Regions from separate parts of the Streptomyces sp. CA-210063 genome, predicted to be linked through region 2. Evidence: riboswitches for the same ligand, from Rfam matches in the RefSeq annotation. Region 2 holds a riboswitch; the other holds the start of a gene.
What was found. Region 2 has a riboswitch for glycine ahead of gcvT (glycine cleavage system aminomethyltransferase GcvT). Riboswitches for the same ligand answer to the same signal wherever they lie in the genome.
Positions count from the first base shown of each region.

Region 1: another riboswitch for glycine. It lies ahead of gcvP (aminomethyl-transferring glycine dehydrogenase); the one in region 2 lies ahead of gcvT (glycine cleavage system aminomethyltransferase GcvT).

Region 1 covers NZ_CP102512.1:8,902,252-8,910,029, forward strand. The annotation lists gene JIX56_RS38915 (MerR family transcriptional regulator) at 325-969, shown strand; gene JIX56_RS38920 (DNA polymerase IV) at 1,102-2,451, shown strand; gene JIX56_RS38925 (PRC-barrel domain-containing protein) at 2,758-3,126, opposite strand; glycine riboswitch at 3,250-3,346, shown strand; gene gcvP (aminomethyl-transferring glycine dehydrogenase) at 3,519-6,404, shown strand; gene JIX56_RS38935 (DUF5999 family protein) at 6,521-6,721, opposite strand; gene JIX56_RS38940 (hypothetical protein) at 7,119-7,703, opposite strand.
Region 2 covers NZ_CP102512.1:3,036,573-3,044,350, reverse strand. The annotation lists gene glyA (serine hydroxymethyltransferase) at 1-1,094, opposite strand, end outside; gene gcvH (glycine cleavage system protein GcvH) at 1,113-1,490, opposite strand; gene gcvT (glycine cleavage system aminomethyltransferase GcvT) at 1,630-2,757, opposite strand; glycine riboswitch at 2,793-2,915, opposite strand; glycine riboswitch at 2,916-3,012, opposite strand; gene JIX56_RS12960 (ATP-binding protein) at 3,231-3,899, shown strand; gene JIX56_RS12955 (enhanced serine sensitivity protein SseB) at 4,081-4,857, shown strand; gene JIX56_RS12950 (enhanced serine sensitivity protein SseB C-terminal domain-containing protein) at 5,011-5,799, shown strand; gene JIX56_RS12945 (ABC transporter permease) at 6,250-7,248, shown strand; gene JIX56_RS12940 (ABC transporter substrate-binding protein) at 7,323-7,778, shown strand, end outside.

The DNA of each region.
Region 1 (7,778 bases), 5.9 Mb from region 2:
TGCGGTTTCGGAACTCAGGACCTCGTGGGTTGCCGGGTTCGCGTCGTGGTGGCCGAGTGCCGTCGCGGCGGACGAGACGGATCCCAAGTGCTACCGGCGGGAGACCGACGCGAAAGGCGGGGGTGGTCGGTACACAGGTCCCGTGCGCCCGCCGCGCGGCTCAGGCGGGTCCGCCGTAGAGCATTCGGCTAGCCTTTCCCCGGGGAAGGGCACGCGAAACCACTCTCAGGGTGATTATCACTCGGCGTGGCGAGTGCGGCGGTCGTTGACGCACCCCGGGTGGCTGCCTACCGTCGAGAAGGCAGGTCAAGGACGGAGGTCGGCGTGAGAAGCAGCGGCGACGGTACGGCTGGGGGTGCCCCCGGACGCAGGCTGGGGGAGAACGGCCCGTACCCGCTTCACGGCAGCGCGGCCGGTCACGTCCCGCAGCGGCCCACGACCGTGCAGGACAACGCGGAGGCGGCGTCCGAGCCGCACGACAGCGTCGGCTACCGCGGCCCCACCGCGTGTGCGGCCGCCGGCATCACCTATCGGCAACTCGACTACTGGGCCCGCACCGGTCTCGTGGAGCCGAGCGTGCGGCCCGCCCATGGCTCGGGGACGCAGCGGCTCTACAGCTTCCGGGACGTCGTCGTCCTGAAGATCGTGAAACGGTTCCTCGACACGGGAGTATCGCTCCAGAACATCCGCACCGCCGTCCAGCACCTTCGGGAGCGGGGCTTCAGCGATCTGGAGCGGATGACGCTGATGAGCGACGGGGCGACGGTCTACGAGTGCACGTCGCCCGACGAGGTCCACGCACTGCTCCAAGGCGGCCAGGGGATCTTCGGGATCGCCGTGGGGGTCGTCTGGCGTGATGTGGAAAGCGCTCTCTCGCAACTGCACGGGGAGCGGGTCGACACGGGGGAGACGCTCGTGGGCCACAATCCGGCGGACGAGCTGGCGCGGCGGCGGAACCGGGCGGTCTGAGAGCTGTCGCCGTTGCTCCCTTGCGGCGGTTCGGAGTGCGGTCTGCTCTCGGAGCCGGTTGTGCAGCATCGCCGTGGCCTGCCGAGCCGGTCGGCCAGGGCATTGTCAGTGGCGTAGGGCAGCATCGGAGATGTGAGAACCGCGCCCACGATCCTGCATCTCGACATGGATGCCTTCTACGCCTCGGCGGAGCAGGCGTCCAAGCCGAGCCTGCGGGGGAAAGCGGTTGTCGTGGGCGGGCTCGGGCCGCGTGGAGTGGTCGCTACCGCCTCGTACGAGGCGCGGGTCTTCGGGGTGCACTCGGCGATGCCGATGGCGCAGGCGCGTCGGCTCGCACCGAACGCCGCGTATCTCACGCCGCGCTTCACGTTCTACCGGGCGATCAGTGATCAGGTCATGGGGCTGTTGCGTGGCCTGTCGCCGCTGGTGGAGCCGCTGAGCCTGGACGAGGCGTTCGTGGACCTGGAGGCGGGGGGCACGGCCTCGGACGAGGAGTCGGCACGGCTGGCGGGGATCCGGTTGCGTGCGGACATACGGGCGGTGACCGGGCTGACGGGATCCGTGGGGCTCGCGGCCTCCAAGATGCTCGCGAAGATCGCCTCCGAGCAGGCCAAGCCGGACGGGCTGGTCCTGATCGAGCCCGGAACCGAGCGGGCGTTGTTGGGGCCGATGTCCGTGCGGATCCTGCCGGGGGTGGGGCCGGCGACCGGGGATCATCTGCGGCGTGCCGGGATCACCACGGTCGAGGAGATCGTGGAGGCGGGTGAGGACGAGGTCGTACGGCTGCTGGGGAAGGCCCATGGGCACGGGCTGTACGCGATGGCGCTGGCGCGTGACGACCGGGCGGTGGTGGCCGAGCGGGACACGAAGTCGGTGTCGGTGGAGGACACGTACGACGTGGACATCCATGACCGGGTGCGGGTTCGGATGGAGGTGCAGCGGCTCGCGGATCGGTGTGTGCGGAGGTTGCGGGGGGCGGGGCTGTCGGGGCGGACGATCGTGTTGAAGGTGCGGCGGTACGACTTTTCGACGTTGACCCGGTCCGAGACGTTGCGGGGGCCTACGGACGACCCCGGGGTGGTGCGGGAGGCCGCGGGGCGGTTGCTGGAGGCCGTGGACACGACCGGTGGGGTGCGGTTGCTCGGGGTGGGGGTGAGTGGGCTCGCCGACTACACGCAGGAGGACCTGTTCGCGCAGGCGGCGGGGGAGCCGGATCTTGTGGAGGAGGAGACGGTGGGTGCGCAGGTGCCTGTGGTGGAGGCGAGTGCGGCTGGTGAGCGGCAGTGGAGGGCCGGGCATGACGTGCGCCATGCCGAGTACGGGCACGGGTGGGTGCAGGGGAGTGGGCTGGGGCGGGTGACTGTGCGGTTCGAGACGCCGGGTGACGTGGGGCCTGGGCGGGTGCGGACCTTCAGGACGGACGATCCCGGGCTGGAGCCGACGGAGCCGTTGCCGTTGGTGCCGGGTGGTGCGCGGGGCTGAGGTCGTTGGGGGACCGCCGGGCTGCGCCGTTGGGGTTGAGCGCCGTTGGGGCGGGATGAAGGAGGGCGGCGAGATTAAGCGGGGGAGGAGAGGCGGGAGGAGGCAAGGGGAGGTGGAGGGAGGTATGGGGCGGAGGAGACGTGGGCGAGGTGGAGGGAAGTACGGGGCGCGAAGAGACGCGGGGAAGGCGGAGGGAGGTACGCGGTGGGAGGAGCGTGAGGGTTCCGGTGTTGGTTGAGGGTGTGTGCTGTGCGGCTTGGGCCTTTGGGGTGGGGTCCTTGGTGAGGGAGTTGCCTGGGCTCTCGGTCAGGGCTCGTCCTGGCCTGCCACGTTGCCGAAGTCGTGGTCCAGGGGTGGGGGAGGGGCTGTGTCCAGGCCGTAGTGGTGGTAGAGCTGGAGTTCTTGTTCGGGGGAGAGGTGGCGGCCTACACCGAAGTCGGGGGCGTCCTTGATGAGGGCGCGGTCGAAGGGGACGCGGAGGGTGCCTTCGACGAGTTCGCTGAGCTCCAGGGGGACGAAGGCGTCGCGGCCGAAGAGGCCCATGCGTATCGCGGCCCACTCGGGGATGCCGGTCGCGTCGTCGAGATAGACCTCGTCGACGGTGCCGATCTTGGTGCCCTTGCGGTCGAACGCCTTGCGGCCGATCAGGTTGCGCGGATCGATGTCGGTCTGCACGGGCCCTCCATGTGGTCGCAGAGGAGTCGCAAATCGTCCCTCACCCTACGAAAAGGCACTTTGGGGAAGGCGGCCACTCGAAGACTCGTGCGGGGCTCGCGCTGATACGCTGGCAGCGGCTGCTGATCCCGTGCGGGAGAGTCCTCCGGACACCATTCGGAGGCGCCGAAGGAGCAAATCCTCCCCGGAATCTCTCAGGCTCACGTACCGCACGGACGAGGTCACTCTGGAAAGCAGGGCGGGTGTCACGGCTTCCGCTCTCACCGACGGTGAAAACCGGTTCGTACCAGGACCGGTGAAGCTCTCAGGTTGAGATGACAGAGGGGGAGGCCGTCCGGGCACCCCTGCCGTGGTGCCCCTCGAAGGTCGTGTCAGACCAGGAGGCCTCCGCAATGACCGCCCATCGCATTCCGCTCTCGGAGCTCGAACAGGGAATCCCCTTCGAACGGCGCCATATCGGACCGGACGCCGAGGCCCGGGCCAAGATGCTCGCGCACGTCGGATACGGCTCGCTCGACGAGCTGACCGCCGCCGCGGTCCCGGCTGTGATCAGGAACGCCGAGGCGCTGGACCTGCCGGGCGCGCGTACCGAGGCCGAGGTCCTCGCCGAGTTGCGTTCTCTCGCGGACCGCAACCAGGTGCTCGGCTCGATGATCGGGCTCGGGTACTACGGGACGTTCACGCCGCCGGTGATTCTGCGGAATGTGATGGAGAACCCGGCCTGGTACACGGCTTACACGCCTTACCAGCCCGAGATCTCCCAGGGACGGCTCGAAGCCCTGCTCAATTTCCAGACCACGGTCGCCGATCTCACCGGGCTGCCCACCTCAGGAGCCTCGCTGCTCGACGAGGGCACCGCCGCCGCCGAGGCCATGGCGCTGTCCCGGCGCATGGGGAAGAACAAGAAGGGCCTCTTCCTCGTCGACGCGGACGCGCTGCCGCAGACCATCGCCGTGATCGAGACCCGTGCCGAGCCGACCGGGGTCGAGGTCGTCGTCGCCGACCTCAGCGCCGGGATCCCGGCCGACCTCGCCGAGCGTGAGATCAACGGCGTGCTGCTCCAGTACCCGGGCGCCTCCGGCGTCGTACGCGACCTCAAGCCCGTCATCGAGCAGGCGCACGAGCTTGGTGCGCTCGTCACCGTCGCCGCCGATCTGCTGGCTCTCACGCTGCTGGCCTCGCCCGGCCAGCTGGGCGCCGACATCGCGGTGGGGACGACGCAGCGGTTCGGTGTGCCGATGGGCTTCGGAGGGCCGCACGCCGGATACATGGCTGTGCGGGAGAAGTTCGCGCGCAGCCTGCCCGGACGGCTCGTAGGGGTCTCCGTGGACGCGGACGGACACAAGGCGTATCGGCTCGCCCTGCAGACGCGGGAGCAGCACATCCGCCGGGAGAAGGCGACCAGCAACATCTGTACGGCTCAGGTGCTGCTCGCGGTGATGGCCGGGATGTACGCCGTCTACCACGGCCCGGAGGGGCTGCGGACCATCGCCCGGCGTACGCATCGGTACGCCACCGTGCTCGCCGCCGGTCTCGCGGCCGGGGGGATCGAGGTCGTCCACGGCGCGTACTTCGACACGCTCACCGTGCGGGTGCCGGGGCGGGCCGGCGAGGTCGTGGCGGCCGCGCGGGAACATGGCGTGAACCTGCACCTCGTGGACGCCGACCTGGTGTCGATCTCCTGCGACGAGACCACGACGCGGGCGCAGCTGGGTGCCGTATGGACCGCGTTCGGGGTGGAGGGGGACGTCGAGGCCCTCGACGCCGCCGCCGCGGACACGCTGCCGGAGGCGCTGCTGCGCTCCGACGAGTACCTCACGCATCCGGTGTTCCACGAGTACCGCTCAGAGACCGCGATGCTGCGCTACCTGCGCCGGCTCGCCGACCGCGACTACGCGCTGGACCGGGGCATGATCCCGCTGGGCTCCTGCACCATGAAGCTCAACGCGACCACCGAGATGGAGCCGGTGACGTGGCCGGAGTTCGGGCAGCTGCACCCGTTCGCGCCCGCAGGGCAGGCGCAGGGGTACCTCACGCTCATCCGTGAGCTGGAGGAGCAGCTGGCGGAGGCCACCGGGTACGACAAGGTGTCGTTGCAGCCGAACGCGGGCTCGCAGGGTGAGCTGGCCGGGCTGCTGGCCGTACGCGGATACCACCGCGCCAACGGCGACGAGCAGCGGACCGTGTGCCTCATCCCGTCCTCCGCGCACGGCACCAACGCGGCGAGCGCCGTGATGGCGGGCATGAAGGTCGTCGTCGTGAAGACCGCCGAGGACGGCGAGATCGACGTCGAGGACCTGCGGGCGAAGATCGAGCAGTACCGCGACGAGCTGTCCGTGCTGATGATCACGTACCCGTCGACGCATGGTGTGTTCGAGGAGCACGTGGCCGACATCTGCGCGCAGGTGCACGACGCGGGCGGTCAGGTGTACGTCGACGGTGCCAACCTCAACGCGCTGGTGGGTCTCGCCAAGCCCGGGCACTTCGGCGGTGACGTCTCCCATCTGAACCTGCACAAGACGTTCTGCATCCCGCACGGCGGCGGCGGGCCGGGCGTCGGTCCGGTGGCGGTGCGCGAGCACCTGGCGCCGTATCTGCCGAACCACCCGCTGCAGCCCGCGGCCGGCCCGGAGACGGGTGTGGGGCCGATCTCGGCGGCGCCGTGGGGCTCGGCGGGCATCCTGCCGATCTCGTGGGCGTACGTCCGGCTCATGGGCGGTGAGGGGCTCAAGCGGGCCACGCAGGTGGCGGTGCTCAGTGCCAACTACATCGCCAAGCGGCTGGAGCCGCACTACCCCGTGCTGTACACCGGCCCGGGCGGGCTCGTCGCCCACGAGTGCATCATCGATCTGCGGCCGCTGGCCAAGTCGACGGGGGTGAGCGTCGACGACATCGCCAAGCGGCTGATCGACTACGGCTTCCACGCGCCGACGATGTCGTTCCCGGTGGCCGGGACGCTGATGATCGAGCCGACCGAGTCCGAGGACCTGACCGAGCTGGACCGGTTCTGCGAGGCGATGATCGCGATCCGCGCGGAGATCGAGAGGGTCGGCTCCGGTGAGTGGCCCGCGGACGACAATCCGCTGCGGAACGCGCCGCACACCGCGGCCGCGCTCGGCGGGGAGTGGGAGCACGCGTACACGCGCGAGGAGGCCGTCTTCCCGGCCGGGGTCTCGCCCGCCGACAAGTACTGGCCGCCGGTGCGCCGCATCGACCAGGCCTTCGGGGACCGGAACCTGGTCTGTTCCTGCCCGCCGCTGGACGCCTACGAAGAGTAGTCAACCGCTGATACGCGTCGGGGCCGGTTCGGAGAGTGCGTCTCCGGCCGGCCCCTCGTCTGTCCGGGCGGACGTCCTGTGCGGGGACGCTCGCCCTGTGCGCACGTCAGTGCGGCTCAGACGGCTGTCATCACCGTGCCCATCGGGCGGTGCGGGGCGATGATCTGGCCGTCCGGCAGGAGCTCACCGGTGTCCTCGAAGAGCAGAACGCCGTTGCAGAGCAGGCTCCATCCCTGCTCCGGGTGGTGCGCCACGAGTCGGGCGCCTTCCCGGTCGGCGGATTCGGCAGTCGGGCACAGTGGCTGGTGCTGGCACATGGTTGTGGGGATCTTTCGGTTTGTCGTGTGATCTGAGATGGCTGTTTTGTCTGTCCCGCGGCGTGAAGCCTCGTTCATGGCCGCCCCCCGTTGATAAATCGGTCCGGTCCCAGTGTTGCCCCACGGGCGTCAATCCGCAGGGATTTCGCAGCACCGCTTCTCACAGGTTGATGACGCATCGCCCGCGCGGACGGTTCATCCCAACTGCGCTGTCCCTTCGGGTGGTTCGCGATGGTCGTCCGGGGCTGGTCCGGAGGCGGAAGGACGTGCGAATAGCTCGCATGAGCGTATTGGTGCGCGAAAGAGCGGGAATTCCCGGTAACGGGAAACAAGTGCCCCGCCACCGGGATATCGGCGGCGGGGCACGAGCGGTACGAAGGGTGAGGCGGCTCTGGACTCAGGCGGGCGATCCCAGGAGCGGGGCGGGCGTCAGCCGGGTGGTCAGTACCGGGAGGAGCTCGGCGGCCCGGTGCGGGCGGTGGGCGGCGATGCCGGGTGGTGCGGGCGCCAGCGGGACCAACAGGTCGGTCGGTGCCGGGTGGCCGGTGGCGGCGTCGGCGGTGGGGTCGGCGTGCAGCCAGAGCGTGAGCATGTACAGCTCGGGCACCGACAGCAGGCGTGGCTGGTAGGGCTGCTGCATGGCCTCCGCCTGGCGCAGGGCGCGCTCGGTGGAGGCGATGTACGGGCCCTCGAAGAAGTGGGAGAACACCCATCCGTCGGGGGTCAGCCGGGTCTCGGCGGCGGCCACGGCGCGGTCGCCGCAGCGGATCAGGAACCGCCATCCGGTGAGCCGGGCGGTGCCCGTGCCCTCGGGGGTGATCCGGTCGAGTACGTGGACGGGCAGCGGGAGTTCGGGTGTGGCGGGGCCTTGGGCGTTCTTCAGGGAAGGGGTTCGCGCCTCGTGGACGGCGGTGGGAGAACCGAGTGCCGTGAGGACGGTGCGCAGGGCGGGCGCGGGAGCCGGGGGGACATGCAGCGGCATGGTGGGTCGCCTCTCAATTCGACAGGCACGGTGGCGCGAGGGCGGGGGCGGACGGCGCTGTCAGCTCTCGTGGAT
Region 2 (7,778 bases):
AGACCGGACGTCACCATCGGGGGGCGCGGGTCGTTGGGGACGGCGTTGCGGTTGACGGTGATGCCGACCTGGTGGAGGCGGTCCTCCGCCTGCTGCCCGTCCAGTTCGGACTCGCGCAGGTCGACGAGGATGAGGTGGACGTCGGTGCCGCCGGACAGGACGTTGACGCCGGCTTCGCGGGCGTCGTCGGCCATCAGGCGTTCGGCGAGGATCTTCGCGCCCTCGACCGTACGGCGCTGACGCTCCTTGAACTCCTCGGAGGCCGCCACCTTGAAGGACACGGCCTTGGCGGCGATCACATGCTCCAGGGGGCCGCCCTGGAAGCCGGGGAACACCGACGAGTTGAGCTTCTTCGCGAAGTCCTTCTTGGCGAGGATGATGCCGCCGCGCGGTCCGCCGAGCGTCTTGTGGGTGGTGGAGGTGACGACGTCGGCGTGCTCGACGGGATTGGGGTGGATCCCTGCGGCGACCAGGCCCGCGAAGTGCGCCATGTCGACCCACAGGTAGGCCCCGACCTCGTCGGCGATCCGGCGGAACTCGGCGAAGTCCAGCTGGCGGGGGTACGCCGACCAGCCCGCGATGATCACCTTGGGCCGGTGCTCCTTGGCGAGCTTCTCCAGTTCGGCCATGTCGACGAGTCCGGTGGCGGTGTCGACGTGGTAGGCGATGACGTTGAACTGCTTGCCGGAGAAGTTCAGGCGCATGCCGTGGGTGAGGTGGCCGCCGTGGGCGAGGTCCAGGCCGAGGATGGTGTCGCCGGGCTGGGCGAGGGCGAAGAGGGCGGCCTGGTTGGCGGAGGCGCCGGAGTGGGGCTGGACGTTGGCGTATTCGGCGCCGAACAGGTCCTTCAGCCGGTCGATGGCGATCTGCTCGGCGACGTCGACGTGTTCGCAGCCGCCGTAGTAGCGGCGGCCGGGGTAGCCCTCGGCGTACTTGTTGGTCAGCACCGAGCCCTGGGCCTCCATGACCGCGAGCGGAGCGAAGTTCTCCGAGGCGATCATCTCCAGGGTCGACTGCTGGCGGTCCAGCTCGGCGTCGACGGCGGCGGCGACATCCGGGTCCAGCTCGTGCAGGGGCGTGTTCAGAAGCGACATGCGTACGACCTCGTGTTCTCAGCCGGCGGTGTGGGCGACGTACTCGTCGGCGGAGAGCAGATCGTCCGGCTCCTCCGCGACACGTACCTTGAACAGCCAGCCACCCTCGAACGGGGCGGTGTTCACCAGCGACGGGTCGTTGACGACGTCCTCGTTGATCTCGGTGACCTCACCGGAGACCGGCGAGTACAGGTCGCTGACCGACTTCGTGGACTCCAGCTCGCCGCAGGTCTCACCCGCGGTCACCGTGGAGCCCACCTCGGGGAGCTGGGCGTAGACGACATCGCCGAGCGCGTTCGCCGCGAACTCCGTGATGCCGACCGTCGAGACGCCGTCCTCGGCGACCGACAGCCACTCGTGCTCCTTGCTGTAGCGCAGCTGCTGGGGGTTGCTCATGGCCTGAATTCTCCTGTACGCGGGGGAGTGAGGATGAATGGGGGACTGCTGAAACCGCTGTTGAGCAGCACGTATGTGCCCAGCGTCACCTCTGTCGAACGACATCGAACGCCTATGCGGGCAAACACCTATGAAGGTGTCACTTCCGCCGCTTGTAGAACGGCAGCGCCACGACCTCGTACGGCTCGTGGCTGCCCCGGATGTCCACGCCCACACCGGCGGTGCCCGGCGCCGCGTGCGCGGCGTCGACGTACGCCATGGCGATCGGCCTGCCCAGGGTGGGGGAGGGCGCGCCGGAGGTGACCTCGCCGATCACCTTGCCGTCCGCGACGACCGGGTACCCGGCGCGCGGCACCCGGCGGCCCTCGGCGACCAGCCCGACGAGGACGCGCGGAGGAGCCGACGCGGCGCGCTCGGCGGCCGCCGCCAGCGCCGTACGCCCGACGAAGTCGCCCTCCTTCTCGAACTTCACGACCCGCCCGAGCCCGGCGTCGAAGGGCGTCAGCGCGGTGGACAGCTCGTGCCCGTACAGCGGCATCCCCGCCTCCAGGCGCAGCGTGTCCCGGCAGGACAGCCCACAGGGCACCAGACCGACGCCCTCGCCCGCCTTCGTCAGCGCCTGCCACAGGTCGACGGCGTGCTCCGGCTTCACGAACAGCTCGAAGCCGTCCTCGCCGGTGTACCCGGTGCGCGCGATCAGCGCGGGGACCCCGGCGACCGTGCCGGGCAGCCCCGCGTAGTACCTCAGACCGTCGAGATCGGCGTCGGTCAGCGCTTCGACGATCCCCGGCGACTCGGGGCCCTGCACGGCGATCAGCGCGTACGCGTCCCGGTCGTCCCGCACCTCGGCGTCGAACCCGGCGGAACGCTCGACGAGCGCGTCCAGCACCACCTGGGCGTTGGAGGCGTTCGCGACGACCAGGTACGAGGTCTCCGCCAGCCGGTAGACGATCAGGTCGTCGAGGATGCCGCCGTCCTCGCGGCAGATCATGGTGTAGCGGGCGCGGCCCGTCTTCACACCGCCGATGTCGCCGACCAGCGCGTAATCCAGCAGCGCGGCCGCCTGCGGGCCCCCGACGGTGATCTCCCCCATGTGGGAGAGGTCGAAGAGGCCGGCCCCGGTGCGTACGGCGTTGTGCTCGTCGCGTTCGGAGCCGTAGCGCAGGGGCATGTCCCAGCCTGCGAAATCGGTCATCGTCGCACCGAGCGAGCGATGCAGGGCATCGAGCGCGGTTCGGCGCGGTCCGGCGGTCGGGCTAGTGCTCATCGGTTCTGCTCCCAGGGCATGACGGGCGAGGTCGTTCCTCCCCATCTGTCATCGGAACCTGAGAGGTTCACCACGACCGTACGTACTGGTGGTCGTGGTTTGCACCGTGGGTGGAGCCGCCCTCCGCGGAAGAGGTACGGCCCGCTTTTCAGATGTGCCTCGCCCGCGCGGTATGTGGGCCTGAGAGATTCAAGGGAGGGACTTGCTCCTTCGGCGCCCCAGCGAGACTGCTGGGAGCTCTCCCGCGCGGATTCAAGCGGCCGGTATGCAGTTGGCGCGCACATCATCGCACGCATCGACCGGGCGCGGCAGGGGGACCTTTCACACGTGGGGGACAAGGAAACACAGACGGACACAGCGGTCCGTAGCACTCTTGTGGCAGGACGAGGACTGAACCAGGAGGGATCGGGCATTACCTTTTCTTTACGGTCTGTGGGGATGGGACCTCCATACCCCCTGGGGAGGACGATCACGTGAACAGGACCACGGCGTACGCGACGACCTCGGGCATCGCGGTGCCCAAGCAGCCCGTCGCACCGGCCGGGGAGGCGTGCGGCCCGTTCCCGAGGGCGGTAGTCCGCGACCTCAGGCAGCGTGCCGGACGGAGTCCCCACGGGCTGTCCTTCGGACCGGCCGACCTGGTGGTGGTCACCGGGCTCCCGGGCAGCGGAAAATCGACGCTGATGCGGCGGGCGGTGCCCGGCGTCCGCATCGACTCCCAGGACACCCGCGACCGCTTCGACGCGCGCTTCGCCCGCCATCTGCCGTACGCGGTCTACCGGCCGTTCGTGCGCATCGCCCACTACGCGGGGCTGCGGCGGGCGCTGCGCACCGGCGAGGGCATCGTCGTGCACGACTGCGGGACGCAGGCGTGGGTCCGGGGATGGCTGGCGCGGGAGGCGCGCCGGCGGGGCGGCACGCTGCATCTGCTGCTGCTCGACGTCACCCCTGGTGAGGCCAGGGACGGGCAGCGGGAGCGGGGGCGCGGAGTGTCCCGGTACGCCTTCGCCCGGCATCGCAGTGCCATGGCTCGGCTGCTGCGGGCGGTGGAGACGGGGAGGCTTCCGCAGGGGTGCGGGGCGGCGGTGCTCATCGACCGGGCCGCGGCGGATGTCTTGAAGCGGATCGACTTCGTGGGGTGAGATTCCGGGAGGGCTCGGGGGCGCTGCGCGTTGCGGGCTGCGGGCCGTGTCGGGTTGCTCGCGCCCACGCGGCGGAGCCGCATATTCATACAGCCCCGCGCTCCTGAAGGGGCGCGCCCCTGGCCCGGAGCAATTAAGGTGCAGCTACAACAGCATCACGGAGCAAAGCGGTAGGCAGCAGATGGACTTCCCGGCGGACTTTCCGGCACAGGCGCACCCCCATGGGCACGGCGGGTGGCCCGGCAATGAGCTGGAGGAGGTGCTGTCCGCGTCCCTCGGGGTGCCCCAGGCGGGGGCGCGGATCGTGGAGGTGCTGGCCCGCAGCTTCGTATGGGTGCCGCTGCCGGAGGGCGGCGGTCCGCAGAGCGGTCAGCTGGATCTGCCCACGATGGAGTTCGACGGCCAGGCGTACGTGCCGGTCTTCAGCTCCGAGGAGCAGTTCCGCCAGGTCGTCGGCAACCACATGTCGTACACGATCGCGCCGGCCGTCGAGTTCGCTCGCGGCCTGCCCCCGCAGATCGGCCTCGCCCTGAACCCGGACGGTGTCGTGGGCATCCCGCTGCCGCCACCCGCCGTGGCCGAGCTGTGCCGGGCCGGACGGACCCCGCTGGACGGATCGGCGAACGGCGCCCGGGTCCGGCTGTACGAGCCGGACTGGCAGGACGACCCGGTGGACTTCCTCGCCGCGGCCTCCGCCGAGTTCGCCGAAACCGGAGTGGTCCTCTCCGCCCGCCGCTGCCTCGCCGCCGTCGAGACCGCCGACCCCGTGATGTTCATCGGCGTCGAACTGGGCTCCTGGGAAGCCGACCGCACCCTCCCCCTCGCCGCCCTCGGCCGGGCCCTGACCAAGACCCCCGTCCCCTGGCCGGTCAACATGGTCTTCCTGGACGTCGCCCAGGACCCGGTGGCCGACTGGCTCCGCGAAAAGGTCCGCCCTTTTTATCAACAGGGCTACTGACCAGCTTCTTTCAGGGGCGCGGGGAACTGCGCGATCAGCCACGATGGCGCCGCACCCCGCAACGCACGACAACCCCCGAGCCCTGACCGGCTCAACCCGCACACCACCTAAGCTGTTTCTATAACCAGGGTCCAACAGGGAAGGGCGGCCAACGTGAGCGCGAGCGGCATCGCCACCGGCCAGGTCGAGCACATGCTGCGCCAGGTGACGCCCGGGCGCTACGACGCCTACGAGGCGCTGCTGCGTGCCCTCGCCAACCCGTCCTCCGGCCAGATCTGGATGCTGCTCTGGCACGGCCAGGCAGGCTCCCCGGACGCCCAGTACGGGAACATGGAGGTCGACGGGTTCAACTACGCCCCGTGTGTGACCTCCGCCCAGGAGCTCTCCGCCAGCGGCTGGAACCGCAGTTACGAGGTGGTCGACGGCCTCGACGTGGCCCGCACCCTCTACTCCGACCACTACGGCCTGTGGCTCAACCCGCACGCGCCGGGCGGCGGCGTCGGCATCCCCTGGCTCGATCTGCGCCGGATCGCCACGGGCCTGGAGCGGCAGCCCGCCGGCCCGCTCCGGCTGTCCGAGCCGGCCATCGAGATCCCGCAGTTCTACGCCCTGCTGACACAGAACGCCCACCGCACCACGGCCGTGCGCTCGCTGCGCCGCGCCTGGGTGCAGCCCGCCCTCGGCGCGCCGTACCTGGCCATCGGCCTCGACGTGTACGACACCTCGCCACCCGCCGTCGACTCGGTGCGCGCGATGATGCAGCAGTCCATCGGCGCGGTCCCGGACGGCCTGCCCGTCTCCACCGTCGCCATGTCCGACGAGTACGACCCCGTCGCCATGTGGCTCCGCGCCGCCGCCCGCCCCTTCTACGACCGCGAGGCCCACGCGGCCCCGGCCCAGGCCCCGGCGGCGGGCGGGTACGGGTATCCGGGCGGCTACTGAGCCGCCGTACTCCCCGCAAGTCGCCGGAAGACCTCGCCGGCCGCGCGGCACGGCAGAAGTCCAGGCCCCGGTCCGTCCGGGGCCTGAGTCGTATGCGGCGGCCGTTGCCACCGCTCAACAGAGCGTCACGTCCGGATAACGGAACCTCGCTGGCCACATCACGGTTGCGCATACATTCGCCGTCGGGTCTGGTGCCTGATCGCGCGACCGTTGAAGACTCCCCCAGAGCGATGGGGGGATCGGGCGAACACGCTGTTCATACGGTGAAGTTCGGTGCCGTACCTCCTCCCCTCCCGAACGGCTCGTTCCGACACCGGCGTTGGCACGGGCCGTGGATACCAAGCAGTAGCAACAGAGCAAGAGAGCAGCACTGGTGACGGACCGTACCGCAGACCCGGGCGGCCGCCAGGCACAGTCGGCAACCACCGGCACGGGCAAGCACGAGGGACGATGACCGCACCCATAGAGACGACCGGATCACAGGCAGAGGCGCAGCCCGAAGCCGTGCTGGCAGGGGTCGAGGCCAAGAAGATCGAGGGCCGTTCGCTCGGCCAGATCGCCTGGACCCGCTTCAAGCGCGACAAGGTGGCGGTCGCCGGCGGCGTCGTGGTCGTCCTGCTGATCCTGATCGCGGCCCTCTCCCGGCCGCTGCAGTCGATGCTGGGGCTCGACCCCAACGCCTTCAACCAGGATCTGATCGACCCCAACACCTCCCTCCCCAAGGGCGACTTCGGCGGGATGAGCTGGGACCACCCGCTCGGTGTCGAGCCGAAGTTCGGCCGCGACATCCTCGCCCGCATCCTGGAGGGCTCCTGGGTCTCCCTGGTCGTGGCCTTCGGCGCGACGATCCTGTCCAACGCCATCGGAGTGGTGCTCGGCCTCGTCGCCGGCTACTACGGCGGCCGGGTCGACACGATCGTGAGCCGGCTGATGGACACCTTCCTGGCGTTCCCGCTGCTGCTCTTCGCCATCGCCATCTCCGCGACGCTGCAGGGCGGTGCCTTCGGTCTCGAAGGACTGCCGCTGCACATCTCGGTGCTCATCTTCGTCATCGGTTTCTTCAACTGGCCGTACATGGGACGCATCGTGCGCGGTCAGACCCTGGCGCTGCGCGAGCGGGAGTTCATCGACGCCTCGCGGGGGATGGGGGCCGGCGGCCCGTACGTCCTCTTCAAGGAGCTACTGCCCAACCTCGTCGCGCCGATCATCGTCTACTCGACCCTGCTCATCCCGACGAACATCATCTTCGAGGCGTCGCTCAGCTTCCTCGGCGTCGGGATCCAGCCGCCGCAGGCCTCCTGGGGCGGAATGCTCAACCAGGCGGTCGACTTCTTCGAGGTCGACCCGCAGTACATGATCGTTCCCGGCCTCGCGATCTTCATCACGGTGCTGGCCTTCAACCTCCTCGGTGACGGCCTCCGGGACGCCCTCGACCCCCGCAGCCGCTGACGTCTGCGACCGCGGCCCGGTTGTGGCCCGAAGTCCCACTCAACTGTCCAACTACGAAGGGGAAACCGACCATCATGCGAAGGTCAGCAATGGCCGCTGTCGCGGTTGTCAGCAGCGCCGGTCTGCTGCTGTCCGCCTGCAGCAAGGCGGAAGACGGCACGGACACCCCCAAGGGCGCCGGCGCCAACGCCGCGACCAAGGGTGTCGTCAACGAGTCGACGGAGAAGGGCGGCACGGTCACCTACGCCAGCTCCGACGCCCCCGAGTCCCTCGACCCGGGCAACATGTACTACGCGTACGGCTTCAACTTCAGCCGCCTCTACGCGCGTCCGCTCATGACGTTCAAGCCCGGCGCGGGCGAGGCGGGCAACGAGCTCGTCCCGGACCTGGCGGAGAGCGCGGGCACCCCCAGCGACGGCGGCAAGACCTGGACGTACAAGATCCGGCAGGGCGTCAAGTACGAGGACGGCACCGCCGTCACCTCGAAGGACGTCAAGTACGCCGTGGAGCGCTCGAACTTCGCGCGTGAC